DNA from 2 places in the Hyphomicrobium sp. B1 genome. Region 2 is predicted to be linked to the other one. Evidence: riboswitches for the same ligand, from Rfam matches in the RefSeq annotation. Region 2 holds a riboswitch; the other holds the start of a gene.
What was found. A riboswitch is a leader RNA that binds a small molecule or an ion and turns the genes downstream of it on or off. The one in region 2 is predicted to bind cobalamin.

Region 1 (15,895 bases), 450 kb from region 2:
GCTTGCGCTGAAGGACGGCAAGTGGGTGGTCGCGAGCCAGCAAGATTACCCGGCGAATGTCGAAGCCGTCCGCAAGCTGCTGCTCAATGCGTCGGAAGCATCGCTCGTCGAACGTAAGACGGCGAAGAAGGATATGCTGCCTATTCTCGGTCTCGGCGATCCGAAAACAAGCTCGTCGCGGCTGATCCGGTTTCTCGATGCGAGCGGACACGCCATTGGCGAGATCGTGGCCGGCAATAGTAAGGCGGATGCGTTCGGAACCAACAAGAACGGCACATATGTTCGCAAGCCGGGGACCGATCAGAGCTGGCTCGCAGACCGGCCGATCGATGCGTCAGCCAAGCTCAGCGATTGGGTGAAGACGCGCGTCGTCGATATTCCGACGAATTCGATCAAGACGGCGTCGATCGAAGTTGCGGGGCAACCGGCCTATCAGATCGATTCGGAGAAGGACGGTTCGCATAAGCTGGCGCAGATGCCGGCCGGCAAGAAGCTGAAGTATGTGAACTCGGTCGATGAGATCATCGAGTCCGCAAGTTATGTCGACTTCCAAGGTGTGCGTAAGGCGGACAAATCCGAGACGCTGCCGGACGCTGGGAAGGTGTCCTACGAAACCGACAAGGGCTTAAAAATTCAACTCGACGTCAAGTCGGACGGCAAGCAGGCCTGGGTCATTGTCACGCCTTCAGGCACTGGCGACGCTAAGAAGCAGGCCGATGATATCGCGGCGCTGACGACCGGTTGGGAATTTAAGATTCCGGTGGCGAAGGTGTCGGGCCTGCTTAAGAAACAAGACGATCTGTTGGAAAATACAGGGTCATAACGCCGTAACGCCGCAGGTTTCGGGCCGGAAAGCCGAGCGCTTGCGCGGCGGGCGTCGAATGGTGCTATAGGTCGGGATTGCCGCAACGGCATTTCTGACCGAACGCATTTATTCACCATGACCAACCGCAAGACCAGCGACCACAATCAGCAGCAGGACGGCCGGGCTTCGCTCGAGCAACTCGTCCGCTGGCGCCGCGATGTCCGCCGTTTCCGGCCGAACCCGGTTCCTGACGAGCTGATCGACCGCCTTCTGCGCCTTGCAGATCTGGCGCCGTCGGTCGGCAACAGCCAGCCGTGGCGCATCGTCAACGTGCGTTCGGCCGAGACGCGCTCAACCATCATCAAGAATTTCCAAGTGGCACGGGACCGGTCGGCGGAAGCCTACGTCGGGGATCAGGCCGATCTTTATAACCGGCTCAAGCTCTCCGGCTTTGATGCCGCGCCGGTGCATCTCGCGGTGTTTTGCGACAGGAGCGCTTTGCAAGGCCACGGTCTCGGCCGGCAGACGATGCCCGAGACGCTCGATCATTCGTGTGCGTGCATGGTGACGGTGCTGTGGCTTGCGGCACGCGAGGCGGGACTTGGGTTGGGCTGGGTGTCGATCATCGATCCGGCGGAGGTTTCAAAGGCGCTCGATGCACCTGCCGACTGGAAGCTCGTCGGCTATCTTCTGCTCGGCTGGCCGGAGGAAGAGCATCTCGATCCGGAGCTGCAACGTTACGGTTGGCAGCCGCGCACGCCGTTCGAGACCCGCTATTTTGAAGCCGGATCGATAGCGGAGCGGGCCAGCGTGCAAGCTGACGAGCCAAAGGCATCCGACGTGCCAATGGGAACGGTTACATTGGTTGGTGCCGGTCCGGGCGATCCGGAGCTTTTGACGTTGAAGGCGCTGAAGGCGCTGCAATCCGCCGATGCCGTGCTGTTCGACGATCTTGTGGCCAAGCCGATCCTCGAATTCGTCCGGCCCGGCGCGCGGATGATCGACGTCGGCAAGCGCGGCTATCGCACATCCTGCAAGCAGCCGGACATCAACGCGACGATGGTTTCGCTGGCGCGCGAGGGCCTCAAGGTGATCCGCCTCAAATCTGGCGATCCGCTGATTTTCGGGCGCGCGGGAGAGGAGATCGAGGCCTGCCGCAGCGCGGGCATTCCGATCAGCATCGTGCCGGGTGTGACGTCGGCGCAGGGTGCGGCCGCCAGCCTCAAAGTTTCGCTGACGAACCGCGATCACGCGCGGCGGCTGCAGTTCATCACGGCGCATGATCGTCGCGGACATCTGCCGGAAGATATCGATTGGAGCGCAGTTGCCGACAGCGCGGCGACGACGGTCATCTACATGCCAAAGCGCACGCTTGCGGAACTGACCGACGTGGCACTGGTGCACGGCCTCGATCCCAATACGCCGACGATTGCGGTTGCGAATGCGACGCGACCGGACGAGCAGGTTTTCATAGCGACCGTCGCGACCATCGCGGCTGAGCTTCATGCGGCGCATCCGGACGGTCCGGTGCTTGTGATGGTCGGAGAAGCGCTGCGCTACGCGACTGTTCGCGATGTCTCGGAGCAGGCCGATGCTATCGTTGCGGCGCTCGATGCCATGCCGGGGCAGTCATGATGACGTGGCGTGCTCTGCACGTCCTGCCCGCATAGCCGCCCGTGACAGCCGCACAAACGCTCTTCGTCCTTGTCGGCGCTCTCGCGCTTGAGGCCACGTTCGGATATCCGGACTGGCTTTATCAGCGTATTGGGCATCCCGTATCGTGGATCGGGCGATTCATTTCCTTTCTCGATAAAAAGCTCAATCGGGAAACCGACAGCTCGCAAGTCAGGCGCAACAAGGGCGTGTTGGCGCTCGGCATTCTTATCGTCATTACCGGTGTCATCGCCTGGGCGTTGGAGCAGTACTTCGATCACGTTGCCTTCGGGGCGTTTTTCATAGCGCTCTTGGCGTCTATGCTGATTGCGAGCAGGAGTCTTTACACGCACGTCGAAGATGTGGCCCGTGCGCTTGATCAATATGGTTTGGACGATGCGCGACAAGCGGTCGGCCGCATTGTCGGGCGCAATCCGAAAACGCTCGATGCGCACGGCGTGGCGCGGGCGGCTATCGAAAGCCTTGCTGAAAATGCCTCCGACGGCATCGTGGCACCGGTGTTCTGGTTTGCGATCTTGGGGCTGCCGGGCCTTGTCGTTTACAAGGCCATCAACACGGCTGACAGCATGATAGGGCATCGGACGCCGCGGCATGAGGCGTTCGGGTGGGCGTCAGCGCGTCTTGATGATTTCGTCAATCTTCCTGCTTCGCGATTGACAGCCCTGCTGCTGGCGCTGGCGAGCATCTTCACGCCGGGTGCGTCGGTGGCGGGAACGCTCGAAGCTGTGGCCCGCGATGCATCGAAGCATCGTTCGCCGAACGCGGGCTGGCCGGAGAGCGCGCTCGCGGGCGCACTCGGGCTGAAGCTCAACGGTCCGAAGGTCTACGGCGAGACGCGCGTTGAAGATGCCTACATGGGCGACGGCAAGCGCGATGCAACAGCAGAAGATATTCGCGCTGCGCTGCGGCTGACGACGACGGCTTGGGGCGTCATGGTCGGCAGTCTGCTGCTCATCGCAATCATCTTGCCAGGCTGAGGAGCTCTTCGATTGCGATGTGTTGGGCGAGGTGCTCGGCAAAGCGATCGAGGATGGCGTCGATTTCTGTATCGTAGCTGAGCGCAGATGTTTCCATGCCCAAAGAGGCCAGAAAGGTCCGGCGTGCAGCGTCCGACGCAAATAGGCCGTGAATGTAGCATCCCGAGACGCGGCCGTCTGGCGAGGTGGCGCCATCGAGGTGGCCGTCGGGGAAGGTCACCATGGGGCGCGCGGTGTCTGGCCCAGTCGTTTTGCCGACGTGCATTTCATAGCCTTCAAACGGCGCTATGGAACCCGTAAGCGTGCCGGAAACGCGCTCTAGCGTTTTCTCGGTGCCGAACTCGGTTTCGATATCGAGAAGGCCGAGGCCATCGACGGCGCGCGGCGGGCCTTCGATGCCGTTCGGATCGGCGATGCGTTTCCCAAGCATCTGATAGCCACCACACAGCCCGAGCACACGGCCGCCGCGGCGAACATGCGCTTTGATGTCGATGTCCCAGCCTGCGGCGCGCAAGGCTGTTAGGTCATCAATGGTTGTCTTCGAGCCCGGCAGTAGAACGAGATCGGCGTGTACCGGAATCGGCTGACCGGGTTCGATCAGTTCGACGATGACGCCAGGTTCGTTGCGTAGCGGATCGAGGTCGTCGAAATTCGAGATGCGCGGCAGCAACGGCACAGCGATGCTCAGTTTCGTTTCACCGCCGGACTTCGATGTTTTCATGAGGTCGCGCAATCCGAGCGCGTCTTCGGCAGGCAGCTTGGGAGCGTCGGGGAAGAACGGCACGAGGCCGAGCGGCGTCCAGCCGGACAGATTGGCAATCGCCGTCATGCCATCGGTGAAGAGCGTCGGGTCGCCGCGCATCTTGTTGATGATGAAGCCGCGGATCATGGCCGCGTCGTCGGGATCGAGGACGTGGCGTGTGCCGACGACGCTGGCGATGACGCCGCCGCGATCGATGTCGCCGATCAGTACGACCGGAACGTCGGCGGCGCGTGCGAAGCCGAGATTGGCGATGTCGTTGGCGCGGAGATTGATCTCGGACGCACTGCCTGCCCCTTCGACGAGAACGAGATCAGCGTTCGCTCTGAGGTGCGCGAAGCTGTCGAGAACGGCAGGCAGAAGCTCTTTCTTTTTCGATTGAAAATCGCGCGCTTTCGCCGAGCCGCGCATTTTGCCTTGTACGACGATCTGCGCGCCGGTTTCGGTCTCGGGCTTCAGCAGCACCGGGTTCATGTGCACGGATGGCGCAACGCGCGCGGCTCGCGCTTGCAATGCCTGGGCGCGGCCGATTTCGCCGCCGTCGGCCGTGACCGCGGCATTATTCGACATGTTCTGGGGCTTGAACGGAACGACGCGAACCCCGCGGTTGGAGAAAAAACGGCAAAGCCCGGCGACGATCAGCGATTTGCCAACGTCGGAGCCGGTGCCTGAGAACATCAACGCGCGCGCAGGCATCAGAATTCGATGCCTTCCTGAGCTTTGATGCCGGCGGCGAAATGATGCTTCACGGCGCCCATTTCCGTCACACCATCCGCGAGCGCAATCAATTCCGGCTTGGCATTGCGGCCTGTGACGACGACATGAAGATTGGGCCGCCGCTTGCGGAGCGTTTCGAGCACGTCATCGAGCGGCAGATAATCGTAACGCAGTGCGATGTTGAGTTCGTCGAGAATGAGCAGACGAATGGATGGATCGTCCATCAGTTCTTTTGCCTTCGCCCAGGCGCGCGTGGCAGCGGCAATGTCGCGGGCCTTGTCTTGCGTTTCCCAGGTGAAGCCTTCGCCCATCGTGTGCCAGGAGATCTGATCGCCGAAGCGTTCAAGCGCGTCGCGTTCGCCGGTCTTCCACGCGCCTTTGATGAACTGGACGACGCCGACGCGCCAGCCGTGTCCAAGCGCGCGCAGCACGAGGCCGAATGCGGCCGTCGATTTGCCTTTGCCGGGGCCGGTGTGGACGAGCAGCACGCCTTTTTCGATCTGTTTCGAGGCGACCTCGGCATCCTGCACGGCTTTGCGCTTTGCCATCTTGGCTTTGTGACGCTCGGCGTCGTCGACCGTGGTGGGATTGTTGCTCACGGCTCAGCCTTTCAATGTCAGCGGCAGTCCGGCGGCGACGAAAATGACCTTGTCGGCGGCGGCTGCGATCTTCTGATTGAGGCGGCCGGCTTCGTCGCGAAAGGCGCGGGCGAGCGCGTTGTCCGGCACGATACCGAGGCCGACCTCATTCGAGACCATCACACAGGGCGCGACGCGTTTGGCGACGGCGGCCAGCAATGCGTCGCTTGCCTCCGGAACGGGGCGGTTGGCGTGCATCAGATTGGAGGTCCAGAGCGTCAGGCAATCGACCAGAGAGGGAAGCTCTGCAACGCGGTTGGCCAGCACGTCGGCGATTTCGAGGGGCGATTCGTGATCGACCCATCCCGCGCCGCGGCGGCTCTTGTGGTGCTTGACGCGGCTGTGCATTTCGTCGTCGAACGCTTCCGCCGTGGCGACATAAGCCCAAGGCCCGGGAATGCCTGTCAAAAGGCGCTCCGCGTAAGCGCTTTTGCCGGACCGGGCGCCCCCGAGGATGAGGGTCAGCTGCGGGAGGTGCAAAGTCGTCATTATAAACTTTCGGTCGTGCCGCAGAGGCCGCTATTGCGATTGACGTAAGATGTGGGCTCACTTATCGATTGGGACGACGGTCCCTCGCAAGAGGGTTCAAAAGGGAATGCGGTATTTACTCCGCAGCTGCCCCCGCAACTGTGCGCGGTGAGCATAGGCGAGAACGCCACTGGGCAACAGCCCGGGAAGGTCGCCTAATGCCAAGACCCGCGAGCCAGGAGACCTGCCGTCAACGAGATTTCCAACTTATCGCCGGTGGGGCGAGAAAGGTTAAGATGCACTTCAGAATATCCCGCGCGCTATACCGCGCGTCTGGCCGGTCTTCCGAAAATTCAATGTCTGTGGAGGCGGGGCAATGAGCACGCGCAAGGTCCCCGTCACGATCGTCACCGGCTTTTTGGGAGCGGGCAAAACGACACTCGTTCGCCATGCCGTTGAGAACGCGCAAGGCCGTCGCTTGGCGCTGATCGTCAACGAATTCGGCGATGTCGGCGTGGACGGGACGATCCTCCGGTCGTGCGGCGTTGAGAATTGCCCGGAAGAAAACATTATCGAGCTGACGAACGGCTGCCTGTGTTGCACCGTCGCTGACGATTTCATTCCGACGCTTGAAGCGCTTTTGGCGCGCGAGCCCGCGCCGGAGCACATCATTATCGAGACGTCAGGCCTCGCGCTGCCGAAGCCGCTGGTCAAAGCCTTCGAGTGGCCGGATATCCGTAATCGTGTGACGGTTGATGGCGTGGTGACGGTCGTCGATGCCCCGGCCGTGCGCGCCGGTCGCTTCGCCGACGATCCGGTGAAGGTCGCGGCGCAGCGCGAAGCAGATCCGTCCGTCGATCATGAAAATCCGCTGGAAGAGGTTTACGAGGATCAGCTGCTCTGCGCCGACCTCGTCGTGCTCAACAAGTGCGATCATCTTTCGCCGGAAGACGCGACTTTGATCGCGCAAGACATTCGCAGCATGGTGCCGCGGGCAATCAAGATCGTGGCAACGCAAAATGGGGTCGTTCCGACAGATGTGCTGCTCGGCATTTCGGCAGCTGCGGAAGATGATCTCGCCGCTCGACCTTCGCATCACGATGCCGAACCGGAACACGATCACGACGATTTCGAGACGTTCATCGTCGAAGTGCCGGAGCTATCGTCGCCCGACGATCTTGCGCAGCGCGCAAAAGCGATCGCCAACGATCATGACGTGCTGCGTGTAAAGGGCTTCGCGGCCATTGGCGGGAAGCCAATGCGGCTCCTTTTGCAAGGGGTCGGCGAGCGGATCGACACGCGTTACGAACGTGCATGGCAATCGGGCGAGGCGCGGGTGGGCCGGCTGGTCGTCATCGGTCAGAAGGGGCTTGATCGCGACGGCATCACTCGGACCCTGACGGGCGCTGCATGATGCATATCGTCGTTCGCGAGAGCCGGGAACTTGACGAGGCCGCTGCGCCTCAAGACCTCGGACTCGCACCGGCCGATATCGTTTTTCTGTCGTTCTCCGATTCCGACCTTGCGATGGCGGCGGCTGCGTTTCGCGGCACCGAGAGCACGCAACCGAGTGTGCGGATCGCAAACCTCAACGCCTTGCGCCACCCGATGTCGGTCGATCTGTTTGCCGACGCGACGCTGAAAGGTTCGAAGGCCGTGCTCGTGCGCCTGCTGGGCGGCCTCGACTATTGGCGGTATGGCGGCGAGCAACTCGGGCGGCGCTGCCGCGAACTGGGAATCACACTTGCTATCGTGCCAGGCGACGGGCGACCGGACATTCGACTCTCGGCGTTGTCGACGCTTGGTCCGGATGAGCTGGCGCGGCTTGAGGCTCTGCTCGATGTTGGCGGCATTGAGAATACACGCATGGCTTTGCTGGCGACGCTCGGCAAACGCGACGCGCGTGGAGAAATTGCATCGCCGCGAGAGATTCCGAATTTCGGCGTCTATCGGGAAAGCGCGCAAACCGACGATGCGCTCGGGGCGACTGCCGTTGTTTTCTATCGCTCACATTTGCTCGCGGGCGATGTTGCGCCAGTCGATGCTTTGGTGGACGCGCTTGAAGATCGCGGCTTGGCAGTGGCGGCGCTCTACGTTCCAAGCCTGAAGGCAGCGGATGCCGCGGCTTGGCTTCAGGATGAGCTGCAACGTCTCCGGCCGAGCGTCATCGTCAATGCGACGGCGTTTGCCTCACGCGACGGCGCGGATGCCTCGCCGCTCGACGTTGCGGATTGTCCGGTCTTGCAGGTCGCGCTCGCCAATTCAACGTTTACGCTTTGGGGGAAGTCGCAGCGCGGCCTCAGTGCTGCTGACCTTGCGATGCACGTCGTTTTGCCGGAGCTCGACGGACGGTTGTTTGCGGGCGTCGTATCGTTCAAGGAAGCGGATACGCTGGGGACGGAACTCGGCGTGTCGTTGCTGCGCCATGTGCCTTATAAGCCAAGCGTTTCGCATGTTGCCGAGCTTGCCGCGCGTTGGGCGAAGCTTCGTTCAGCCTCGCGCCATGATCTTCGCATTGGTCTGTTGCTCTCGACGTATCCGGGGCGGCCGGATCAGATCGCGCACGCGGTTGGACTTGATGGCCTTGAGAGCGCGTGCAGGATCGCGTCGCATCTCGAAGACGCGGGTTATGACGTCGCCTATCGTCCGTCGGACAGTCGCGATCTTGTGGCGCGACTCGATCCAGCACAGGCAATCGGGTGGCAGCTTGATGCTTACCGTTCAGCATTCGATGCGCTGCCAGAAGCCTTTAAAGAAAGCGTCGTCAGCGCCTGGGGACCGCCAGAAGATGATGACGCACTCGTTGCTAACACGTTCCGCTTTCGTGTCGCGCCGTGCGGAAGTCTTTTGATTGGACTGCAGCCGGAACGCGGGCAGGCGCTTGACCGGAAGGCGCAGTATCACGATCCGGCGACACCGCCACGGCACAGCTATGTCGCGTTCTATCTCTGGCTAAGACACGTCGCAAAGATCGACGCGCTTATTCATCTCGGCGCGCACGGCACGCTCGAATGGCTGCCGGGCAAGGCCGTTGCGGGCAGCGAAACGTGTGCGCCGCGCGCGCTGGTTGGTCCTACGCCGATGATCTATCCGTTCATCGTCAATGATCCCGGCGAAGCGGCGCAGGCGAAGCGGCGGCTATCTGCCGTGACGCTCGGACATAAGCCGCCGCCGATGACGGATGCCGGTCTGTCGGGGCCGTTGAGTGAGGTTGAACGGCTGGTCGATGAATTCGCGTCGGCGGAAGGTCTTGATCCGAGGCGGCGCAAGGTTCTGTCGGATCAGATCGTCGATGCCGCCATTCGTGCCGGAATTGCGGCCCAGTGCGGCCTCGATGCGGGCATGGCGGCGAGCGAAGCGTTGACGCGCATCGACGCCTTTCTGTGCGATGTGAAAGAGCTGTCGATCCGCGACGGGCTACATATTCTCGATAAGGGGGAGCTTGAAGCGATCACGCGGGCGCTTGCTGGAAAATTCATCGCGCCGGGTCCTGCTGGAGCGCCGAGCCGAGGGCGATCTGATGTACTGCCGACAGGACGCAATCTTTTCAGCGTCGATCCGCGCAGCGTGCCGACCGCAACGGCGTGGGCGAACGGCAAGCGTGCGGCGAAAGCTATCCTCGATCGCTATCTCTCCGATCATGGCGAATGGCCCCGCGCGATCGTGCTCGATCTTTGGGGCAGCGCTACGCTCCGTACTGGCGGCGAGGAACTCGCAACCGCGCTGGCGCTGCTTGGCGTCCGCCCCGTCTGGGATCAGCGCTCCTATCGCGTGACGGGCGTCGAGACCGAGGCATTGGCGGAGCTTGGCCGTCCGCGTGTTGACGTGACACTGCGGATCTCAGGACTTTTCCGCGATATGTTCGGAGCGCAACTTGCGTTGTTTGATAGCGCCGTCGCGCTCGTTGCCAGTCTTGAAGAAGATGTCGGCGATAATCCGCTGCGCCAGGCCTCGTCGTCCGAAGCAAAGCTCGATCGCATTTTCGGACCGGCTGGCGGCAGCTTCGGTGCCGGCGTAATGCAGCACATCGACCGCGGCGACTGGAGCGAGCGTGACGATCTTGGGCGGTCGTATCTCGCCAGCACACTGTCGGCGTATCGCGGCGATGGCTCGGAAGCGACGAGCGCGGGCTTCGAAAGACGCGTGAAATCGGCAGACGCCTTCGTGCATGTGCAGGATCACAGCGAGATTGATTTGCTAACCGGCGGTGACTTTGCGGCACACGAAGGTGGGTTCGCGGCTGCCGCTGCTTCTCTCGGAAACGATCGCGTAGCGCTTTATCATGGCGATACGGCAATGCCAGATGCGCCGCGCGTTCGCACGCTGCAGGAAGAATGTGCCCGCGTGATTCATGGGCGCGCTGCGAACATCCGCTGGATCGAGGGCCAGATGCGTCACGGCTTCCGCGGCGGCGCGGAGATGGCGCAGAGCGTTGACGCGGCATTCGCCTTCGCGGCGACGGCGCGGGCCGTCGACAACGGCGGCTTCGAGCGGCTCTACGAGGCATATCTCGGTGACCCAGTGGTCGCAGCATTTCTCGCGCGCGAGAACCCCGACGCAATCGCGGCAATGCGGCGCCGGTTCGAGGAGGCGATTGCGCGCGGGCTTTGGCAGCCGCGACGCAACGATATCGGCGAACTCGCAAACAAAGACGGTTCATCGCGCGAGGCAGCGGAATGACGTCGGCGGATCATTTGAGGAAAGGCTGGTGCCCAGGCGCGCATCGTCCGATGCGTTCGGGCGACGGGCTTCTGGTGCGTGTGCGTCCGCGCGCGGGCGCTCTTTCGCTCAGTTCGTTGCGAGCCATCGGTGCGATCGCCGCTCAGTTTGGGTCCGGCGATATTGATTTGACTAATCGCGGCAATCTGCAGATCAGAGGCGTGAGTGACGGCGCATTCGCAGTGCTTCTCGGTGCGCTGGATACGGCAGGTTTGCTGGATCCGTCTGCGGACGCGGAGGCCGTGCGCAACGTCGTCGTCGATCCGTTGAGCGGGCTTGATCCGCGGCGCGCGGATATTTGCGATCTCGCGGCAGCGTTGGAGACGGTCCTACTGCGAGATGCGCGCTTATGGTCTCTGCCCGGAAAATTCGGTTTCAGTTTTTCAGGCGTGGCGACGCCGCGCATCGGCGGACGCAGCGCGGATATCATGATGTCCGTGCGCGATGATTGTTTCTCAATCGTGCTCGATGGTGCGATTGGGATGGGCTGCGAAGTTGCGCGCGGAGAGGTCGTCGATGCCATGCATCGTCTGGCGCTGGCGTTTATCGAGCTGAAGGCAAATGACGCGAGTTTTCGGCGTATGCGCGACGCGGTTGCTCAGTTCGGCGTCGCAAGGGTATTTGCAATGGCAGGTTTGCCGCTTCCGACGCCCCTGGGTGAAGCGGCTGCAGACAGTGTGCCTGTGGGATTGTTGCAGCGGAACGACAGCGTGTTCGGAGCTGGCGTCGGTTTTCCCTTCGGGCGGATTACTGCTGATCAGCTTGCCGCGCTTTGCGATCACGCGACAGTGGCGGGCGCTGAAGACGTTCGCACAAGCCCAGAACGCGTGCTCGTCTTTCCACTGCAGGATGCGATGCATGCGCACGAATTGCTTCGGGACGCCAATGCCGCAGGACTGATCGTGCAAGAAGACGATATACGGCTCGCGATGGATGTCTGTCCGGGCTCGCCTGGGTGCAAAAATGCACGCGCCAATACGCGGCGGGACGCGCAGCGCTTTGCCGACACGTTTGAGGGTTCGCTGCACGGCTGCTCGCTGCATATTTCCGGATGCGAGAAGGGGTGCGCGCGGCGGACGGAAGCACGTTTGACACTCGTCGGCCGTGGCGGCCGGTACGATATCATCAGAGACGGTTCAGCGGATTCGATGCGCGTACACGATACGATCAATGCTGACGACATGAGCACGACGATTTCGCGCTTGATCCTGGAGCCCGTAGTATGACGGTACAAGACTACATTCGCGACGGAGCGGCGATATACGCGCGCTCGTTCGCGATCATCCGGGCAGAGGCCGATCTCGCCGGATTGTCACCGGTCGAGGAGCGCGTCGCGGTGCGGATCATCCACGCCTGCGGCATGGTCGAGGTAGCCCGCGATATTGTGATGTCACCGACGTTTGCGCGCGGTGCTGAGGCGGCGCTCAAAGCGGGGGCCCCGATCCTCTGCGATTCGATGATGGTCGCAGATGGCATCACGCGTGCGCGCCTTCCGGCGAAGAATGACGTCGTCTGCACGCTGCGCGATCCGCGCGTACCTGAGATCGCGGCACAGATCGGCAATACGCGCACGGCCGCTGCCATGGAGCTTTGGCGGTCGAAGCTTGCGGGCTCCGTCGTTGTTGTCGGCAATGCTCCGACGGCGCTGTTCCGGCTGTTCGAAATGCTCGATGCGGGCGCGCCAAAACCTGCGGCTGTCATCGGCATGCCGGTTGGCTTCGTCGGTGCGGCCGAATCGAAGGAGGCGCTGGCGGCTGATGGGCGCGTTCCATTTGCAATCGTCAAAGGCCGCAAAGGCGGAAGCGCGATGGCTGCAGCAGCGGTCAATGCGCTCGCAAGCGAGGCCGAATGAGCGAGGTTAAATCCGGCACGTTGTTCGGCGTCGGGCTGGGGCCTGGCGATCCGGAGCTGATGACGCTCAAGGCGGTGCGCGTCCTGAGTTCAGCGCCGGTCGTTGCGCATTTCCGCAAGGCGGGACGCACGGGACACGCGCGAACCATTGCGAATGCTCATATCCGCACCGATGTTGTCGAGGCGGCGTTCGAATATCCGGTGACGACCGAGATCGATTTCCGAGAAGATGGGTACGTTTCGGCGATCCGCGATTTCTACGAAGAGAGCGCGGCGGCGATTGTCGCTCATCTCGAAGGCGGTAGAGATGTGGCGTTGCTATGCGAGGGCGATCCGTTTTTCTACGGATCGTTTCTGCACATGTATGATCGCATCAAGGCTGCACATCAGGTGATGGTCATCCCTGGGATCACGGGAATGTCGGGATGCTGGACGGCGGCGCAGGCGCCGATCACCTACGGTGACGACGTCATGACAGTGTTGCCGGGTACGCTCGATGAAGAGGCGCTGACGAAACACCTTGGCGTTGCCGACGCGGCCGTGATCATGAAGGTTGGCCACAACATCGAGAAGATCAAACGGGCGCTGAGCGCGGCGGGTCGTTTCGACGATGCAATTTATGTAGAGCGCGGAACGATGCCGGGCGAGCGCGTCGCGAAGCTGTCTGACCTCGGAGAGTGCGCGGTTCCCTATTTCTCAATTGTCCTGCTTCCGGGCGGACGAGGACGGCGCATCGCATGAACGGACAGTTGACTATCGTGGGGCTTGGGCCCGGTCCGAAAGGTTGGGTGACGCCTGCGGCGACCGATGTCGTCGGCGGGGCGGATGTCATTCTGGGGTACGCGCCCTATGTTAATCGTTTGACGCCGCGGGCCGGCCAGATTTTGGAGGCTTCCGACAATCGCGAGGAGTTGGCGCGGGCGGAACGTGCGCTCGAACTTGCCGCGAGCGGACGTCGCGTTGCGATCGTGTCGGGTGGAGATCCGGGCGTCTTTGCCATGGCGGCGGCGGTTTACGAGGCCGTCGAGAAAAATCCGGCGGCTGCAGACGGCGTCGATATTCGTGTCGAGCCCGGCGTTACCGCGATGCTGGCGGCGGCGGCGCGGATCGGGGCGCCGCTGGGGCACGATTTCTGCGCCATTTCGTTGTCCGATAATTTGAAATCTTGGGCGACGATCGAGAAGCGTCTGCGTCTTGCGGCCGAAGCTGATTTCGTTATTGCGCTCTACAACCCGGCATCGAAGGCGAGGCCGCAGCAGATCAGGTCGGCGTTCGAGATTTTGGGTGACGTGTTGCCTGCTGAAACGCTCGTCGTGTTCGCGCGCGCGGTTGGACGCCCAGATGAAGAGATCGATATCGCGACGTTAGCAACCGCGACCGACATGGCGTGCGATATGCGCACGCTCGTGATGATTGGATCGCGTGCGACGCGGACCGTGCAGGCGAGCGATGGGCGCGCGTGGGTTTATACGCCGAGGTCGGAGCGCGACCGATGATGGGTTGCGATCCAGGTCAGCGCCTCGTCTGCGGAGGACACCTTCGTGCGATCTGGGATCGCCGGCCGGCGAACCATGTGGACCGCAATGCCGAGCTGGCGCGCAGCTTCAATCTTGGCATAAGCGGCACTGCCGCCTGCATTCTTCGCCAGCACGTAGCGGATGTCATAGTCCGCGAACAGCCGGGCATCCTCGCCCGTTCGGAACGGTCCACGCGCGGCGATGAGTTCGGAGTTGATCAGCTCACAGGGCAGCTCGAGCGGATCGACGACGCGGATCAGATAACGATGCAGCGGCGCGCGACAGAGCGCGTCGATGGCCTGGCGTCCCAAACCCGAAAAGACGTCTTGAGGCTCAGTGGGAAGAGCGGCAATCGCGGCATCGATGCTGTCGTGCTCAATCCAGTTGTCACCTTCGACCGGCGTCCAGGCCGGGCGTTCGATGGCGAGCAGCGGAATGTTGGTGGCCGCCGCGGCCGCCACGGCGTTGGCGCTTATCTGCGCCGCGAAAGGGTGCGTGGCGTCGATCAGCAGGTCAATCTTTTCCTGGCGCAGGTAAGCGGCAAGTCCGTCGCTGCCGCCGAAACCGCCAACGCGTGTCGGAAGCCTGCTTGCTGCGGGATTAACTGTTCGTCCGGCGAGCGAAAGCCTCGCTTCGATGTTGTCGGCCGTCGAAAGACGGTCGGCGAGCGTTGCCGCTTCGGTTGTGCCGCCGAGGAGCAGGATGCGCAGCGTCGTCGTCATGATCGCTTTTGTCATGTGAGCGCAATGCCATGAGCGGACGCTGGTTGTCCATCATCGGAATCGGCGAAGACGGGCGTTCGGGGTTGAGCGCGGCGGCGCTTCGCCTCGTCGATGGAGCTGATCTTATCATCGGCGGGCGTCGACATCTTGATTTGATTGGCGACACGCGCGGCGAAAAAGCGGAATGGGAAAAACCGCTCGAAGCTACTGCCACGACGATCCTGGCGCGGCGCGGTTCGCCGGTTGTGGTGCTCGTTTCCGGCGATCCGTTCTGGTTTGGTGCTGGCGCGACGCTCGCGCGGTCCATTCCGCTTGATGAGATGCTGGTGGTGCCGTCGCCGTCGAGCTTTTCAATTGCGGCAGCGCGGCTCGGCTGGCCGCTGCAAGAGGTGACAACGCTCGGTCTCAATATGCCTGGGTACACGCCTCTCGTCCGTCGCCATGTGCATCATGGGCGCCGCATTCTCGCGTTGGCGCTGAATAGCACTACAGCAGGCGAAGTCGCGGCATTGCTGACGACGGCTGGGTTTGGACACAGCGAGATGATCGTGATGGAGGCGCTTGGCGGCAGCCGCGAGCGCATCCGACGGGCGACCGCCGATACTTTTGATTTTACGAGCGTCGATCCTTTGAACATCATCGGCATCAACGTGGTCGCCGGGCCGGATGCGCAGGCGATCCCCTTCACGAGCGGGTTGCCTGACAGCTATTTCGAGAATGACGGACAGTTGACGAAACGTGAAGTCCGCTCGGTTACGCTGTCGTCGCTGAGACCTGGAGCGGGCGAATTGCTGTGGGACGTCGGCGCAGGAAGCGGTTCGATCGGGATCGAGTGGATGCTCGCACATCCGTCGAACCGGGCGATCGGCATCGAGCGTGATGAAGCGCGCGCGGCACGGGCTATGCGCAACGCGGTCGCGCTGGGTGTACCGCATCTTGGGATCGAGATTGGAGCGGCACCGGATGCGCTTCGAGAATTGGCGGAGCCGGATGCCATTTTCATTGGCTGCGGCACGGCGGGAGGCGCGGTTATCGAAGCGTGCTGGG
Region 2 (15,895 bases):
GGAAGGTCTGGGAACCAAGTGGGCGACTATCGCAAAGTACTGGTCCGATCCGAAATCCCACCCCGAGGTATTTGAAGCATTCGTTTCGCGGACAGCGACCGAGCAGCGCCACACCTTAGGCACATCGCATCCGGAGCGTTACAATCCGGATACGTGGACGGACGAGTACGCTCATCTCTCAAAACCCGGACAGCACGCCATACAATCCGCGCTTCTCTACGATTATCGCACGAACGTCACATCCTATCCGGAATGGCAAGCGTGGCTGCGGGCGCACAAGCCGCCGACGCTGGTGGTGTGGGGACGGAATGATCCCTCGTTCATTGCGCCGGGTGCCGAAGCATTCAAGCGCGACCTACCCGATGCCGAAATACATTTGCTTGATGCAGGACACTTCGCGCTGGACGAGAAAAATGACGACATCGCTCGTCTGATACTCCAATTCCTGGCGAAACGTGTCGACCGGGCCGCGCCCTAAGAAGCGGCGGCACCCTCCGGGCGGCAAGTAACAAACCGATCCCAATGCACGTAGTGCTCGATGGCAGGGCAGTCATGCTTGCCGCGATCTCTCATGTTCGCTCAGCTTTCCAAGAATTCAACCCGGAGCATCCGATGACCCCCCGCATCGCAATCATATTAACCGGCGTCTTGATCGCCGCAGGAAGCAGCGTCGCGCAGGCAAAGCCTCACGCCAAGAATCCCGATAAGGCACAGATCGTCGCCGTAGATCGCTTCAGCGCCAAGGCGGCGCATTTGCAATTGCGCACCTCAACCAATGGCATCCCGGGCCCCAATAAGCCCGTCGATTTCGACAAAGGCCCTTTCATTACCACCGGACTGTCACCGACCAAGGGCAAGCCGGTGCGCTATTACAATTTCGATGTCCAGAATCTGACCCCTGCTCCCGTTTATGTCTTCTATCGCAAGGGTGAGAAAAGCCCGATCTCAGGTCAGCTCGACATCATCGATAATCTGCCGGGAGAAAAGGGCTATAACGATTTCCGCCAGGTCTACAAAGTCTCGGTTCCATCCGATTATGTGGTGAATTCAATCACCGATAAAACTCAATTGCGCCAGTCCGGTTACACGATCGAGAAAACCGATACCCTGTTCAACATGCCTGTGGTTCCCGACAAATCGGTTGCGCGACAACGTCTGAACGGTGAGAGCGCCGAACTGCAGCGCGCCTGGTACAAGGGCAAAGTTGCGAAGTATTTCGCTTTCAACGAAGCGCCGCTTTCTGTGGCTGGGGCGGACGTCCCCATTTCGCCGATCTACGTAACTTTCAATGTCAATCCCAATGAGCCGAAGGGCGGTCCAGGTTCGGGTTTCCGCAGCGAACCCAACTCCCCGCAAACCCACAACGTCCCTGCCACGCTTCCGGGCGAAGAAGGTTATTCGCCGCTGTGGTCGGTCAACGTCTACGACAATTCCGATTGGTCGAAAGTCAGCAATCTGGATACCGCGCAGAACGCCAAATTGCTCGGCCCAGGCGTTGCAAACGTCAATTGCCCGATCGTTTTCGTCACCCCTTGAGGTGACAAGAATGCGGAGCCCCCCGGGGCCTCTGACACTCCCGCACTTCGCCGCGCGTGAGCCGCGTTACCGGCCACGCCGGCGAATTGGCCTTATAAGCTGACCGCGGGATGACGGCATCGTCGTCCCGAGGTCAACAGAAGTCGAGATGGTTCACGCCGTGCGCGGAGCTTGCTGCGCAGAAACCAACGGGCGAGCGAAACGGCTCGCAATGACGGACAGAATCAACAACCCAACAAACGAAAGGGCGTTGACTTCAAACACTCTGGCGACGGTTGCGACAGAGAAGGCATCATCCGAACTTCCGAGCGGGATGCCTGCGACGTAGAGCGCCAGCTCATAGGCCGCGAAAGCCAGCAAGAACGAGACGGCCAGAAGCACCGGCCAAGCGCGGGTCATCCCAGTTGCAAGCCGAGCAGCAGCGAATGCACCGATCGTTGCGACGCCGATCGCCGCGCCCCAGGCATACGACTCGAACGTGTCCGGATAGCTCAGGAACGCATAACCGACGATCTGGTTGGTGAGCCATGCCGTGACGACGAGCGCCAATCCCGTGCGGGCATCCATTCGTGTCGCCGCCAGCGCTGCAATAGCGGCGAGCGGCGCGGCGCAGGCGAACGCGAAGCTGCCGCCAACGCTCAAAGCTGCGATGAGCGCCACCCAAATGGCACTCAGGGCAAGCGATGAGGAAAACGTTTGATCGTCAAATCGGGAACCAAATTTCATTGTCATGTCCTTCTGAAATCGTTCTCTGGCGGACGAAAGCGCCGGGACGGGAGGCTATCCGTAAATACCATAGCCGTCGCCCGCCAGAGAAGCGCTTAGTTCGTAAACCTGATACCGCCATAGGCGCCGATGCCGGTCGCCAGGAAGCCGTCAGGAATCTCGTAGTGCTCGTCGAAAAGGTTATCGATGCGGCCGTAGATGCTCATATTGTCGGTCAGCTTGTAGTCGGCCGCGACGTTGACCACCGTGAAGCTCGGCAAGATCTCGTTCTCGAATGTCGCGCGATTGATGTCGAGCGAGTCACCGTAGTAGAGCACCGCCCCCGTCAGGAGCAGCTTGTCCGTCGGCGCCCATCCGAGAGAGACGCTCGCCTTGTTGTGCGGGCGGCGCAGAAGCCATCCGCCCGTATCTTCGTTGGTTGCCTGCGTGTAGGTATAATCCGCACGGATACGAAGATCCTTCGTCAAATCCGCTGAAATAAACGCTTCGACGCCATCCGTTTTCGCGTTACCGACATTGGCATACGTTGAAACGAAGGTCGTTGGATCGTAAGTGCTCTCGATCAGATCCGTGATGTCGTTCCGGAAGTAGGTCGCGCCAAACTGTGCGCGGCCACCGAAAATTGCTTGCTCGAAGCCGACATCGTAACCGGTATTTTCCTCCGGTTTGAGATCAGGGTTTCCATAGAAAAAGTAAGCGGGATAATCCTGAAACCGCTGGCTGAGGCTCGGGGCTTTGAAGCCCGTGCCAATGCTGCCCTTGATCTTGGTTCCTGTGCTCTCGATCACATAGGCCGGCGCGACACGCCACGTCGTGTGACCGCCGAAGTTCTCGTTATCATCGTAGCGCACGTTCGCCGCGACGAAGAGATTGCGAATGACCTCAGCCTGAAGCTCCGTATAGACACCGTTGTTCCACTCCTCGGCGAATGTGCGCTGGCCCTCATAGGAAGAACCACCGCCCGAAAAGACCTCATTGATCTGGCGGCCATCAAATTGCTCGATCTGATGTTCGGCGCCTGTAACCAGCGTATAGCCCGGCGCGAGGTTCCAAACATTGCGCCAATCGTACTTAACCCGGTCACCCTGATAGTAGCTGTTGCCCGTGAGGTTGACGTGGTCGATATTATCGGTATGAGAGTTGGAATAATTGATGCCGAAATAGTTCGTCAGATTGCTGAACGTGCGCCAGACTACTTCGCTGCGCGAGTAAAAATCATCGACGTCGGAACCCGATTGATATGGCGCCGGATAGGATGTGTTTGTGAACGGATCGTAGGCGTCACCCGTGTAATGCAGCGTGCCGTCGGTGTATCGGGCGACGAGATTGACCGTCACATCCTTGGTGATATCGACACCGACTTTCGATGAGTAGGTCCAGTTATCGTATCGGTTCGAATGACGCTGCTCTCCCGGAAGAAGTAAATTCTCGGGCGTCACGGGGATGTCGTCGGCGCGAAAATGCGAGACATTGAAGTAGTAGTTGTACTTGTTCGTGCCACCGCTAATGCTCGCAGCCTGATTGAACGTCCCAAAAGAGCCGCCCTCTATCATTGCGGTCGCCTTCGGCGGACCATAGCCCCTCTTCGTGTAAATCAGGATCACGCCACCGAGCGCATCCGCGCCGTAAAGACCACTCTGCGGACCGCGCAAAACTTCAACGCGTTCGATATCCATGGCGAGCATCTGGCCCAGATCGAACGTGCGATTGGGTGTGGTCGGATCGCTGACGTCGATGCCGTCGATCAGAATCTTCGTGTGATTGGAGTTCGTTCCGCGCATGAACACCGACGTCTGACCGCCAGGACCGCCGGTCTGCACGATGTTAAGACCGGGAACCATCTTCAAAACGTCAGGCAGCGTGCGGCGCTGTTGAGCCGCGATTTCTTTTGCGGTGATAACTGTGACGGAACTTCCGATCTGATCGACGGGCTCGGGCGTACCCGTTGGAGACACCGCGATGTCAGAGGAATCGACGGTCGTCGAAGAATCGCTGGAATTCGAAGCGGCCGGCGTTGAAACCTGTTGGGCCGCTGCCGGCGCCTTGACCTTTTTGGACGGCGCATCGCTGTCGTCGTCTGCCATGACGTTGACCGCCGGCAACTTGGTATTCGGCGAAGCTGGAACTTGCGCGCTCGCTTCCTGAGCTAAAATTCCAACTGTTGCAAAGGCGAACGCTATCCGCATTTTTCGCCGTCTTGACACACGCAGCATGAGACCCCCGGTCGCTGAAATCGGGGTGAGTTTCCAATTCGATCTGCAGATGTGCGGGATACGAGCGCGCAGACGCTGCGACGCGGCTCTTGAAAGCTGCGTCCCATGAATATCTGCACACTTGAAAGTTTTTATCCGCTCAGCATAACGACCTGCACGACCGAAGTGGTTGCCCACCGGTTGACATACAGCCGCCGCTACGGGTTTCCGCTCTACCGCGCCCTGCGCACGGGAGATGGGCAGCTTGTGCCGGCAGGTCTCCTGACTTGCGGCTCAGGCGTCTTCTCCGGCCTTCCCGAGGATCTCTATTGCGAGATCTTCAGTGGCTTTAGTCGGAGCCGACTCGCCGCTTACAGTTGCGAGGGCAGTCTCGGCATTGGCGCAAGAAGCGCCGCACCGCGTTCCCTTTTCATGACCGCTCAGCTTTCGCCGAGGGCCAACCGTCACGCCAACGATAAAGAAATAAGTCGGCCGAGCTGTCAATCCGGGATTTAAAGAAATTCAGCAGCACGCGTTTTGCGGATTTGCAATGCATTTGCCGCTGCCTTCCGGGAATCGGACAAATTCAGCATACGGATGTATCTCCCTGGATATTTTTCAAGGATGATTACGACCGGCGAGGATTGGCTTTTCTTTCTTCGCAACCTTTCGAGATCAGTGCTTCGACCATCACACGCGCACTGGATGAATAGCACGACCCTCCACTCCAAAGACACGCTCGTAGCGTTTCATTTCCGCAGACTCTCCCGTAGCTTTCGCGGAATTGTCAGACAGCTTGACCGCCGGTTTGCCATTGACGCGCGTGACCTTGCAGACAAGCGAGATCGCATCAAGACCAGGAGCGCCGTCCGGATCGCAGCCGCGAAAATCATTGGTGAGATTGGTGCCCCAGCCGAAGCTGGTTCGCACCCGCCCGTGAAAATGACGATACGTGTCTTCGATACTGTCGATATCCATACCGTCGGAGAAGATTAGTAGTTTTCCGCGCGGATCGACACCGTGCGCCTTCCACCACGCGATAATCTGTTCTCCGCCCTCGATCGGAGGCGCGCTGTCCGGGCGAAAGCCAGTCCATCCTGCAAGCCAATCGGGCGCACGCGCCAGAAAGGCTTTGGTTCCGAAAGTATCGGGCAACGCGATCAGCAGATTCCCGCGGTATTCCTGCCGCCATTGCTCCAAGACGCGATAGGGCGCCTTCGCCAAGTCCTCGTCACTATCTGCAAGAGCCGCTTCCACCATCGGCAATTCGTGAGCGTTGGTGCCGATAGCTTCTAAGTCGGCATCCATTGCAAGCAGCACGTTCGACGTTCCGATGAAGTGTCCGTCCAGCCCTTCTTTCAGTGCTTCGACGCACCAACGTTGCCATAGAAATCCGTGCCGACGCCGCGTGCCGAAGTCGGAAACGACAACGTCCGGCAGAGCGCGCAGCCGCTCCACCTTCTGCCAGAGCTTCGCCTTGGCGCGCGCGTAGAGCACATCGAGCGCAAAGCGACCCTTGGCGCGCATCGCGGCGCGCGACCTGAGTTCGTTGACGATCGCCAGCGCCGGAATTTCCCACATGGTCGTGTGGGTCCAAGGCCCTGCGAAATCGAGTTCATACTGACCATCGACTTTGCGAAGCTCATAATCCGGCAACTGAAAATCGGCGAGCCACGCGATGAAGTCCGCACCGAACATCTGCGTTTCGCCGTAAAAGCTGTTACCGGCGAGCCAGATGAGCTCCTTCTTGGTGAAACGTAGGGCACGTGCATGATCGAGCTGAGCACGCAACTCGCCCTCATCGAGGACGTCGGCAAGACGCACATCCTTCGAGCGGTTTATGAGCGAGAAAGTCACCCGCACTTCCGGGTGGACCTTGCGGATCATTTGCAGCATCAGCAATTTGTAGAAATCGGTATCGAGTAAACTGCGGATGATCGGATCGAGCCGAAAATTGTGATTGTAGGTACGCGTCGCAATGTCGGTGACGGTCATGATGTCAATCTAAGATGATGCGCTAAATGATGAGCTACAGCAAACGCCAAAGTTATCAGCAGCAATAGTGGATAAGCCCTGAAGCGCCATACCTCCAACAGTTCTATTTGCACATGGCATTGTGAAGCCGGTTCATCAGATCTACGGCATCCGTCACGGTATCTGGAGAGACCGCAGCCTCAAGAACCTCCTCAATCCGCATCACCTCAGCATTTGCCGCCTCGGCCTTCAGACGCCCTTTGGGCGTTAAACGCGCAAGCTGCCGGCGACCATGATGAGCGTCCTGTCGGCGCTCCACGAGCTTCCATCCTTCCAGCTTCGCCAAAACGCCCTGCATCGATTGCGGCGTTATGAATGCGCGCTCCGCAAGATCCGCGTTGGTCTGGTCCGGCCTCGCATTCAATTGGGCGAGCACCGCATATTGCGCAGGATTGAGCCCAAGGGGCTTTAAAGCCTCCTCCAAACGGCGATGCAGGGCATGCTGAGCAAGCTTCAGCCGGTAACCCAGCAGCGGGGTCATGTCCTTGTTCATTGCAATATCAGCCGCCTTATATTATATCAGGTGACTGATATTATCACCGCACGCCAAGGAGGCAACGATGAGCAGACTGACTGGACCCGATTTTATCGCCATCCAAACCGAAGACCTTCAAGCTGCCCGAGCCTTCTATGGCGACAAGTTGGGCCTGCCCCTGTTGCAAGAGACGCCCGAAGCGGTCGTCTTCAACAGCAAGCCTGTTCCGTTTGCGGTCCGAAAGCCGCTGATGGATCTGGAAGCCGCTCAAGGAAAATTGGGCTGGGGCATTGCGCTATGGTTCGCCTGCGATGATGCCGACGCGCTGCACGAAGAATTAGAGGCAGCAGGAACACCCATCATCTTCTCGCCGAAGGACGGCCCATTCGGAAGGTATTTCGCGTTCCGCGATCCATTTGGCTACACGATCACGGCGCATACCGCATGACACGCTAATGGATAGGCATTGCAAATCGCGAAAGCAGACTTCGACAAATTCGAGGCGCGGCGGAAACGTGATCTCAAGATTCCAGATGCAGCGGAAAGCAATTTCCACCGGCCCCAGCCCATACCCAATCGATTAAAGAGGGAAATCTGCGGCACAAGCATCAGTCGTTCGCAAGGGTAGTCAAAACTGGCGGTGCGGACGGTCTGACGCGAACTCGTGTCTCGCAAACCAAATTCCCTGCGTTTTAAGCGAAGCAGCGAACTTAGCGCGCGATCAGACATCTAAGCCGAATGCGGAGCCACAGTACTGCGCCCATCCGTTGCTGTCCGCATTCGGATTACGAGTGGGCGGCATAGCTAAAGGATCGAAGCCTCGTCACGACCCTTAGCGGTCATCACGCTAACTCGGAACCCCGTCGCTTGTTTTGCGATCAACAGAGAAAGCAGACACCGCCCCTTGCTCGCTCCGGTCCGAAAGCTGAGCAATTCTCCACATGGCGGGGCCAAGCGCACCTCACCTTATCTCATAAGGAGGAACTCGACGATCGCGACAGCGATAAGCAATGCGGAAATGCATTTCCAAAGAAGAATCGGATTGCGCCTGAACAGCGGCACCGCATTTCGTGGCGGCAACACATTCAGCATCCCTGTTTCAAGCTGGTAGATCAGCTCTTCCACGTCTGCAAAGCGGTCGTCTCGGCGCAGGGAAATCGCTTTCATGATTGCGGCCTCCAATCGCGCCGGCATCTCAGGACGGTATTGAGAAGCGGGGATGGGCGGCCCAAAAAGAGGCGTAGTAAATGGTGCGGTCTCTCCATACGGATAATGCCCCGTGAAGAGGCGATAGATCGTGACGCCGAGAGAAAATTGGTCGGAGATGGCATCGCCAAGCTCTCCTTTGAAGAGTTCGGGAGCCATATAACTCGCGGTTCCGGGCACTTCATTTTCCGGAAGTTCTTTAAAATTTGGTACGCGTGCGATGCCGAGGTCGATGAGTTTGAGCCCTCCGTCACTCGTCAAAATGACGTTTCCAGGCTTGATATCGCGATGTGCGATGCCACGCCGATGAAGCGAGGCAACTCCGCGGGATAATTTTAGTGCGATCGCAACCGCATCGCGGAGGGGCACCTGCTCTTCGGAAATTTTAGTCTCGAGGCTTTTGCCCGCATAGAAGGGCATCGCTATATAGAGCCGGCTTTGACTGCCTTCGGGCAAGGCTAGTGTGCGTCCCACATAGGGACTTTCGACTTGCCGCCCAAGAAAGCCCTCGCGCAGGAAGGCAAGCCTTGCACCATCCTCCGACAGTAACATCGTTTTTGGAAATTTCAGGACGATCCGATTTTCCCGATCTCTAGCGACGAAGATACGAGCGTATGCCGCGTCGGAGAGAAGATGTTCGAGACGGTAACCGTCGATTGTTTCTCCTTCTTCCGGAGGCGGCAGAATCGCGAGGCTATCCATTTCCGCCGCCAACGCATCAAAATCAACCGATGGCAGCGCAATGAAATCGACGACCAATGCGGTCACATTGTCCTGCGATCCGGCAGCGAGCGCTGCGGCTGTGATCGCGTCCGCGTCAGCCTGGGAACTTTTTCGAGCGCAAAGCAATCGAGCGATCTCTTGCTGCGTGAGGACCCCGTGTACGCCGTCGCTCGTGAGGAGGAGCCGATCGTGATCGTCAAGTGACTGCCGAATGAAGTCTAGCCGCAACACCGGTTCAAGCCCCAGCGCGCGCAACAGAACTGCCCTATCATCGCTACTGATCGAAACATGATCTTCGGTCAAGAGCGCCAACGCAGCACCACGCAAATGCCAAGCCCGACTATCGCCGATATGCAAAACAAGTGCCTCTCGACCGCGAAGGACGACGCCCGTGAAGGTCGTTGCGGCGCCCTTCATCGTGGGTGTTCGAGCCTGAGCGTTCAGCCATCGATTGAAGCCATCCATGGTCTTTGTCGCCGCCGAAGCCACACTGCCCAGAGGATTTTGCGAACGAAACCCATCGAAGAAATTTTGAACGGCAAGTTCGGCGGCGATACGACCCCCTTTGCTGCCGCCGACGCCATCGGCGAGAGCCACGAGCACGCCCTGAAGTGCGCGCTCCTCCTCAGAACCAAGATCGGCGGCGGCAAAATCCTGATTGTCGAGGCGGGCACCACAGTGGCTGGAGAAACCTATGCTGACCTCTGTGCTCGTGCGGCGCGCCATCACAATTTCCCGATTAACGTTTCGTTTCGGCGAGTGCCGCACCCATTCGCGCTGTCGCGGCGGCCAGTTCCTTGACGTCGAGGCTCGCAAAACCCAACCGAAGCGCGCCGACCGCTTGTCCGGTGGACGAGAATGCATCCGGCATTTGAATATGGAGCTGCTTCTCCCGGCACCGCGCGACCAGACGCTTCAAGTCAATACCATCGAAGCGAACCCAAAAGGCGAGACCACCGTCAGGCACGTTGAATCTTGCTCTCCCTCGAAGGACCCCATTCAGGCCATCAGCAAACTTAGCCCGCCGCTCGATATAATGGCGAAGCATTTTGCGCGTGTGGCGATGGATTTCGCCCGCTTCGATCAGCTCCGTGATTGCTGCCTCCATCGCCGGATCGCCCTGCCGGTCGATCATCATGACTTCTCCCGCCATCCGATCAATAAGTGACCTGGGCGCACAAACGTATCCGAGCCGCAAACTCGGACTCAGGAGCTTCGAAAGCGACCCGATATAAATGACATGCCCGGCAGTGTCGAAGCTTGCCAGCGGTAGCATCGGCTGATGGCTGAAATGAAATTCATGCTCGTAGTCATCTTCGATGATCGCGAAGCCGAACTGAGCCGCCAACAGAATAAGCCGCATCCGCCGCTCGGGCGTCATGCAAACCGTCGTTGGAAAGTGATGATGCGGCGTCACGTAGACCGCGCGCACACGCTTCCTGCGGCACACCCGCTCAAGATCCTCCACATCGATACCATCATCATCAACATGGACCGTCGCGATTTCCGCGCCCACGCGCCGAAACGCTTCCCGTGCGGGAGGATAGCTCAACGTCTCAACGACGACCGTATCTCCAGGGTTAATGAGCGTCTGCGCTGCGAGAAAAATACCCATCTGACTTCCTCGCGTCAGACAGATGTTGTCGGAGCCAGCCGCCAAGCCCCGGTCCGCCGTCAGCATCGCCGCGAGCGCAGATCTGAGGCCCTCCGATCCCCGAGGATCACCATAGCCCAACCGGCGGAGTTGCAGCGTTGAGCGTAAGCCGTTTCTATAGGCGCGCGCCACGGCTTCGATTGGCACGTGACGTATTTCGGGTGCGCCGTCATTGAAGCTGAGCCATTTCGATGGTGGCAGATCGGCAGCAAGCGTGACTTCCGGTCGAGAGAGCTTGAAAGATGGCTCTAGCGGAATGGTACTGGCGCGCGGCCGCTTGTCGACGCTGACCTTTGCCAGTTGCGGAAGATTTTCCGCAACGAACGTTCCACGACGCAATTCCGTTGAAACCCAACCTTGGGCCTCCAGCTCGGCGTAGGCGTCCATCACCGTTTTTCGATTGATGCCCAGCGTCTCACCGAGTTCACGGCTTCCTGGCAATGGGAAGCCCGGCGCAAGCCGTCCGCGTCTCACATCCTCGATGACGGCGTGAACAATCTGTTGGGAGACGGATTTCTTTCCCCGCGTGAGTGCGAGAGAGAGGTGCCAGGGGCGCAACATTCTGGTCCACTCGCTTTTTAAGATCTGGCTGTGTTGATGGGGCCAGTTGCTAGCATATCCTTTTCGCAGATGCAGCAGGAAAGAGCCGAATGACGGGTCGCGAGAAACACGCGGCACCGAACGATGTCCCTCGCGCTCAATAGGAGATACGGGATGCAACCCACGAACCAGCTGAAGTCGAACTGTCTCAGCTTCACGGAACTATTGGCCCAAGCTGTGGCCTTGATTTCGCCCACCATGACGGCAGCGCTAATCATTCCCGTCATGTACTCGAACACCGGCGACTGGAGCTGGCTTTCCTATGCTCTTGGCACGGTCATGTTGCTGTTCGTTGCCTTCAATCTCAATCAGTTCGCGCGCCGATCGACAGGCTCTGGTTCGATGTACGCTTACATCTGCCGCGGCCTTGGCCTTAATGCTGGCGCCGTCGGAGGATGGTCGCTGCTCTGGGCGTACATGGGCATCACCACCGCAGGTGTGACAGGCTTCACGATCTTCTCGGGCAAACTTCTGGCGATGGCTGGAATCAGTGCGCCACCACTGCTGCTTTCCGCCGTTTGCGTCGCCACCGCCTGGTTCCTGGCATGGAAGAACGTGCAGCTTTCGGCGATCATGATGCTCGTCTGCGAAGGCGCCTCGATGGCCCTGATCGGCTTGCTCTGCTTCATTGTCCTCTCCCAGCATCACTTTGCAATCGACAGAGCTCAGTTCGCGACGTCGACCTTCCCAGCATCTAGCATGGGCCTCGGCGTGGTAGTGGCGATCTTCAGCCTTGTCGGCTTCGAGTGTGCAACGGCTTTTGGCGATGAAGCCAAAGATCCGCTGAAAACGATCCCTCGCGCGGTCGTCATGAGCTTGCTGATTTCCGGCGCCTTCTTTGTCTTCGTCACCTACGTCATGGTGCTCGGAACGCGTGGATACTCGACGTCTCTTGATAAGCTCGACGCGCCCCTGAACGTTCTCGCCGATCTCGCACGCGTGGGCGCTCTTCAAGTTCCGCTTTCGCTGGGCGCGATGATCAGCTTCTTTGCGCTCGCGCTATCTTGCCTCAATGCCGGATCACGCATCCTCTACACGATGGGTCGCCACGGCATACTTCCGCCCGTTACCGCGACGTCGCACAAAACGAATGAAACACCGCATGTCGCTGTGACCGCGCTCGCTGGCATCGCCTTCCTCATCCCCGTCGCGGCGACGGCCGGTGGAATCGCGATGCTTGATCTCTTCAATTATGCTGGCACATGCGCAGCATTTGGTTTCCTCGTGCCCTATGCGCTGATAACGATCGCCGCACCCGTCTATCTGAAAGCCATCGGCCAACTTCAAACGAAAGATGTGGCGGTTTGTATAGTCGCGTTGATGCTGCTCGCGATCCCGACTGTCGGAAGTGTCTATCCTGTGCCGGCCGCGCCCGTAGACAGCTTCCCATATCTTTTCCTCGCCTATCTCGCGATCGGCCTTGTCTGGATCCTAGCCTTCCACCGCCGCAAACCCTCGGCCGCTGCAGATATCATCAGCGACCTCAAGAGCAATCACGACCGCTTCGTTCCTGGCAGCGGCCCGGCCCTCAATGCTCCCTGACGCCGACGTGAGAGGCCGAGCCGCCGGCCTCTCTCACTTTACCGCGCGATCGAAGGAGAGAAAATAAATGTCCGATACACTTACGCTTTCAAAAAGCGAGTTGGTCTCGATAGCCCACCAAAGAATGGGCACCGAACTGGCCGTCGGCGATTACTCGACGAGGCAGAAGCTCGCGCTTACCTGCCGCATTCTTTTTGACGGTGGCCACGATTCAGGCCTTGCTGGCCAGATCACGGCGCGTGCCGAGGAGCCCGGCACTTATTACACACAGCCCTTCGGGCACGGTTTCGACGAGATCACCGAAGACAATCTTCTTCGGGTCAATGAGAATCTCGAGACCGTCGACGGTCGAGGAATGCCAAATCCAGCCAATCGGTTCCATACCTGGATTTATCGCGAGCATCCGCGCGTCAACTGCATAATCCACACGCATCCGTTCTATTGCTCCGCGCTTTCCATGCTCGAAATTCCTTTGGTGATTTCGCACATGGATACGTGTCCGCTCTACGAGGACTGCGCGTTCCTCGAGAAGTGGCCGGGTATCCCTGTTGGTAATGAAGAAGGGATCATCATATCGGGAGCGTTGGGGGAAAAGCGCGCCATCTTGCTTTCTCACCATGGAATGCTCGTTACCGGCTCCACAGTCGAGGAAGCTTGTGTGCTCGCGTTGCTGATGGAGCGAGCAGCAAAGCTTCAGCTAACTGCAATGCCCGTCTCGGACATCAAGCCTGTCCCCGAGCTTTTGGCCCGCGAGGCGCATGACTGGATTTCGACGCCCAAGCGCTATTCCGTCGCTTTCAATTATTACGTCCGCCGCGCCCTCAAGAACCACGCGGACGCCATCAGAGCCACAGCCTAAATCACCGTCAAAAAGAGGTTTATCATGGCACCGAAATTCAAGGGCATCATCGCTTATCCGATTACGCCTTTCACGAGCAATGAAGGCATCGACGCTGCGGCGCTCAAGGCATCGATCGACATGATGATCGCAGATGGCGTGCACGCGATTGCGCCATTGGGAAGCACAGGCGAAAGCGCCTACCTCACCGATAGTGAATGGGACGAGACGGCTGAGACGGCGATCAATCAGGTGGGAAAGAGAGTTCCGGTTGTTGTCGGCATTTCCGATCTTACGACGCGCAACGCCGTACGCCGGGCGAAATTTGCCGAGCAAGCCGGTGCAGACGCGGTTATGGTGCTTCCGATTTCATATTGGAAGCTCAACGAGCAAGAGATCTTCGCGCATTACGCCGCGATCGCGCAGAGCATCAGCATCCCGATCATGCTTTACAACAATCCAGCAACTAGCGGCATCGATATGCGGCCGCCCTTCATCGCCAAAATGGTGAAGGAGATCGACAATATCACGATGGTCAAAGAAAGCACCGGCGACATCCAACGGATGCATCAGCTCTACAAGCTCTCCGACGGTCAGATCCCATTTTACAATGGTAGCAATCCGCTTGCGTTCGAGGCTTTCGTTGCCGGAGCTACCGGTTGGTGCACCGCGGCGCCCAATCTCATTCCAAAGCTCAATCTCGAACTTTACAGTGCGATACAGGCGGGCGATCTCCCGGGGGCGCGCAAGGTGTTTTACGACCAGTTGCCGCTGCTGGAGTTTATTGTCGGCAACGGAGGATTGCCGCCGACGATCAAAGCGGGCCTCAAGATCAAAGGTCTTGATGCCGGCAAGCCGCGGAGCCCATTGAAGCCTCTTTCGGACGAGAACGTAGCGATCCTTTCGAATCTCATGCGCACGCTCAGCGCCGACCCTTACAAGGCGGCGGCGTAGGCGCAGGGTTTGTGCGAAGGATCTGACGGTTGAAAAACTCGTCATCTTCGGCAACGGCATGGCACCGGGGCGGATGCTCGAGCATTTGCTCGAAGCCGCGCCGGATCGCCATGCCGTGAAGATCTTCAACGCAGAGCTGCGCATCACAAGTGGTTGTTGCACTGGGTCATGCCGGTGGCCACAACCATGCGCCTCCTGACGAAGTCGATTTCGGGTAAAAGCGCTTGAGAACCTGATGGTGTCGAAGGCGCTGTTCGACCCCACCGCGACTGACGAAATGGTGGACTACTACGAAAACCGGATCGGGCCGCATATAGTCGCGAAAATCGTTGCGACAGCGTGGAACAATGCAGCATTCAAACATCGTCTGCTCACCGAGCCTTTGCTTGTCGTCTCAGGGAATGCTTAGATACTTGCCAGTGGTGCTGGCTCGGTTTCGGGTCAGGGCGGCGGGCCTGCCCACCGCAGCTACTGAGCCGCCTTTTGATCCTGCTCCATTGGGGTAAGTTTGTGCAGGTCTATTCCTAATCAGACAGCCGACCTCATGACTTATTCTGCTAATGGCCATTCAGCGGAAAGCGGCGCGAATGGCCCGAGAAATCGGTCGTAAGCTGGATCAGCACGTCGGCGGATCCACCTATGGTGGCGTGACCTGACTATCGCGAATGTCGGGGGGCATGTCATGGTTCTGCATGGTCGAGCAAGCCGCGAGAGAAAGCGGCGCGACCAATAAAAAAAGCAGCGCAATTCGTGTCATATTTTCGCCTTTGCATTCTCCGCTGTGTAGCCTTTGACGATCCCGTCGTACGCAATCCGTCCTTCAGTTCTTGACCGCCGCCGCTACCAAGCCCCGCATGCCAAAGGGCAGCCTGATCGTTTCGATGAAGATGTTCCGATCGTCGAAGCCGCCCTGGCGAAGGGTGCGGTTTAGGTCGGCGGCGTCATAGAGCCTGTGGGTGTCAGAGCCTGAGAACTTCCACTTGCGCATCGTTGCGCGGTCAGTGACGTAGATCACGACGCGTCCTCTGGGCTGCAACACCCGATAGATCTCGGCAATCTCCTTGCCCTCAATGCCGAAGAAATAGGCGACGTTGATCGCGATCACCTTGCTGATGCTGTCATCAGCATAAGGAAGATCGTCAAAATGACCGAGACGTAGATGCACTCGGCCGTGGGAAATTTCTTGACGGCTGGCGCGCTTGGCGATGTCGAGCATCTCGGGCGAATGATCGATTCCGAGCACTTTTCCCCGCATGGCTTGTCGTGCCAAGCTGACGATGCCACGGCCCGGGCCAAAACCAAGTTCGAGCACTGTATCGTGGGGCTGAACGTCGAGCGCTGCAATGGCGCACCTGTGTGGTGCGCCATTAATGAGTGCCATTAGCCGACCAGCAAACCGACCGTAGCGCCCGCTA

Region 1: linked by a shared signal. The riboswitch ahead of cobW (cobalamin biosynthesis protein CobW) and the one ahead of RLW55_RS02935 (TonB-dependent receptor plug domain-containing protein) in region 2 are both predicted to bind cobalamin.

What each region holds. Positions count from the first base shown of each region.
Region 1 covers NZ_CP134871.1:142,685-158,579, reverse strand. Annotated here, with positions in the region: gene RLW55_RS00760 (DUF4340 domain-containing protein) at 1-823, shown strand, start outside; gene cobA (uroporphyrinogen-III C-methyltransferase) at 941-2,440, shown strand; gene cbiB (adenosylcobinamide-phosphate synthase CbiB) at 2,482-3,456, shown strand; gene RLW55_RS00745 (cobyric acid synthase) at 3,440-4,912, opposite strand; gene cobO (cob(I)yrinic acid a,c-diamide adenosyltransferase) at 4,912-5,532, opposite strand; gene cobU (bifunctional adenosylcobinamide kinase/adenosylcobinamide-phosphate guanylyltransferase) at 5,536-6,060, opposite strand; cobalamin riboswitch at 6,121-6,305, shown strand; gene cobW (cobalamin biosynthesis protein CobW) at 6,416-7,453, shown strand; gene cobN (cobaltochelatase subunit CobN) at 7,453-10,719, shown strand; gene cobG (precorrin-3B synthase) at 10,716-11,984, shown strand; gene RLW55_RS00715 (precorrin-8X methylmutase) at 11,981-12,610, shown strand; gene RLW55_RS00710 (precorrin-2 C(20)-methyltransferase) at 12,607-13,350, shown strand; gene cobJ (precorrin-3B C(17)-methyltransferase) at 13,347-14,105, shown strand; gene RLW55_RS00700 (cobalt-precorrin-6A reductase) at 14,075-14,863, opposite strand; gene cbiE (precorrin-6y C5,15-methyltransferase (decarboxylating) subunit CbiE) at 14,878-15,895, shown strand, end outside.
Region 2 covers NZ_CP134871.1:597,108-613,002, forward strand. Annotated here, with positions in the region: gene RLW55_RS02920 (alpha/beta fold hydrolase) at 1-478, shown strand, start outside; gene RLW55_RS02925 (hypothetical protein) at 613-1,536, shown strand; gene RLW55_RS02930 (hypothetical protein) at 1,690-2,262, opposite strand; gene RLW55_RS02935 (TonB-dependent receptor plug domain-containing protein) at 2,358-4,448, opposite strand; cobalamin riboswitch at 4,710-4,935, opposite strand; gene pncB (nicotinate phosphoribosyltransferase) at 5,145-6,449, opposite strand; gene RLW55_RS02945 (MarR family winged helix-turn-helix transcriptional regulator) at 6,553-6,981, opposite strand; gene RLW55_RS02950 (VOC family protein) at 7,049-7,411, shown strand; gene RLW55_RS02955 (serine/threonine-protein kinase) at 7,930-8,937, opposite strand; partial or broken gene RLW55_RS02960 (PP2C family protein-serine/threonine phosphatase) at 9,073-9,618, opposite strand; gene RLW55_RS02965 (PLP-dependent aminotransferase family protein) at 9,632-11,107, opposite strand; gene RLW55_RS02970 (APC family permease) at 11,261-12,688, shown strand; gene RLW55_RS02975 (aldolase) at 12,756-13,547, shown strand; gene RLW55_RS02980 (dihydrodipicolinate synthase family protein) at 13,572-14,480, shown strand; gene RLW55_RS02985 (nitrile hydratase subunit alpha) at 14,716-14,889, shown strand; gene RLW55_RS02990 (class I SAM-dependent methyltransferase) at 15,301-15,895, opposite strand, start outside.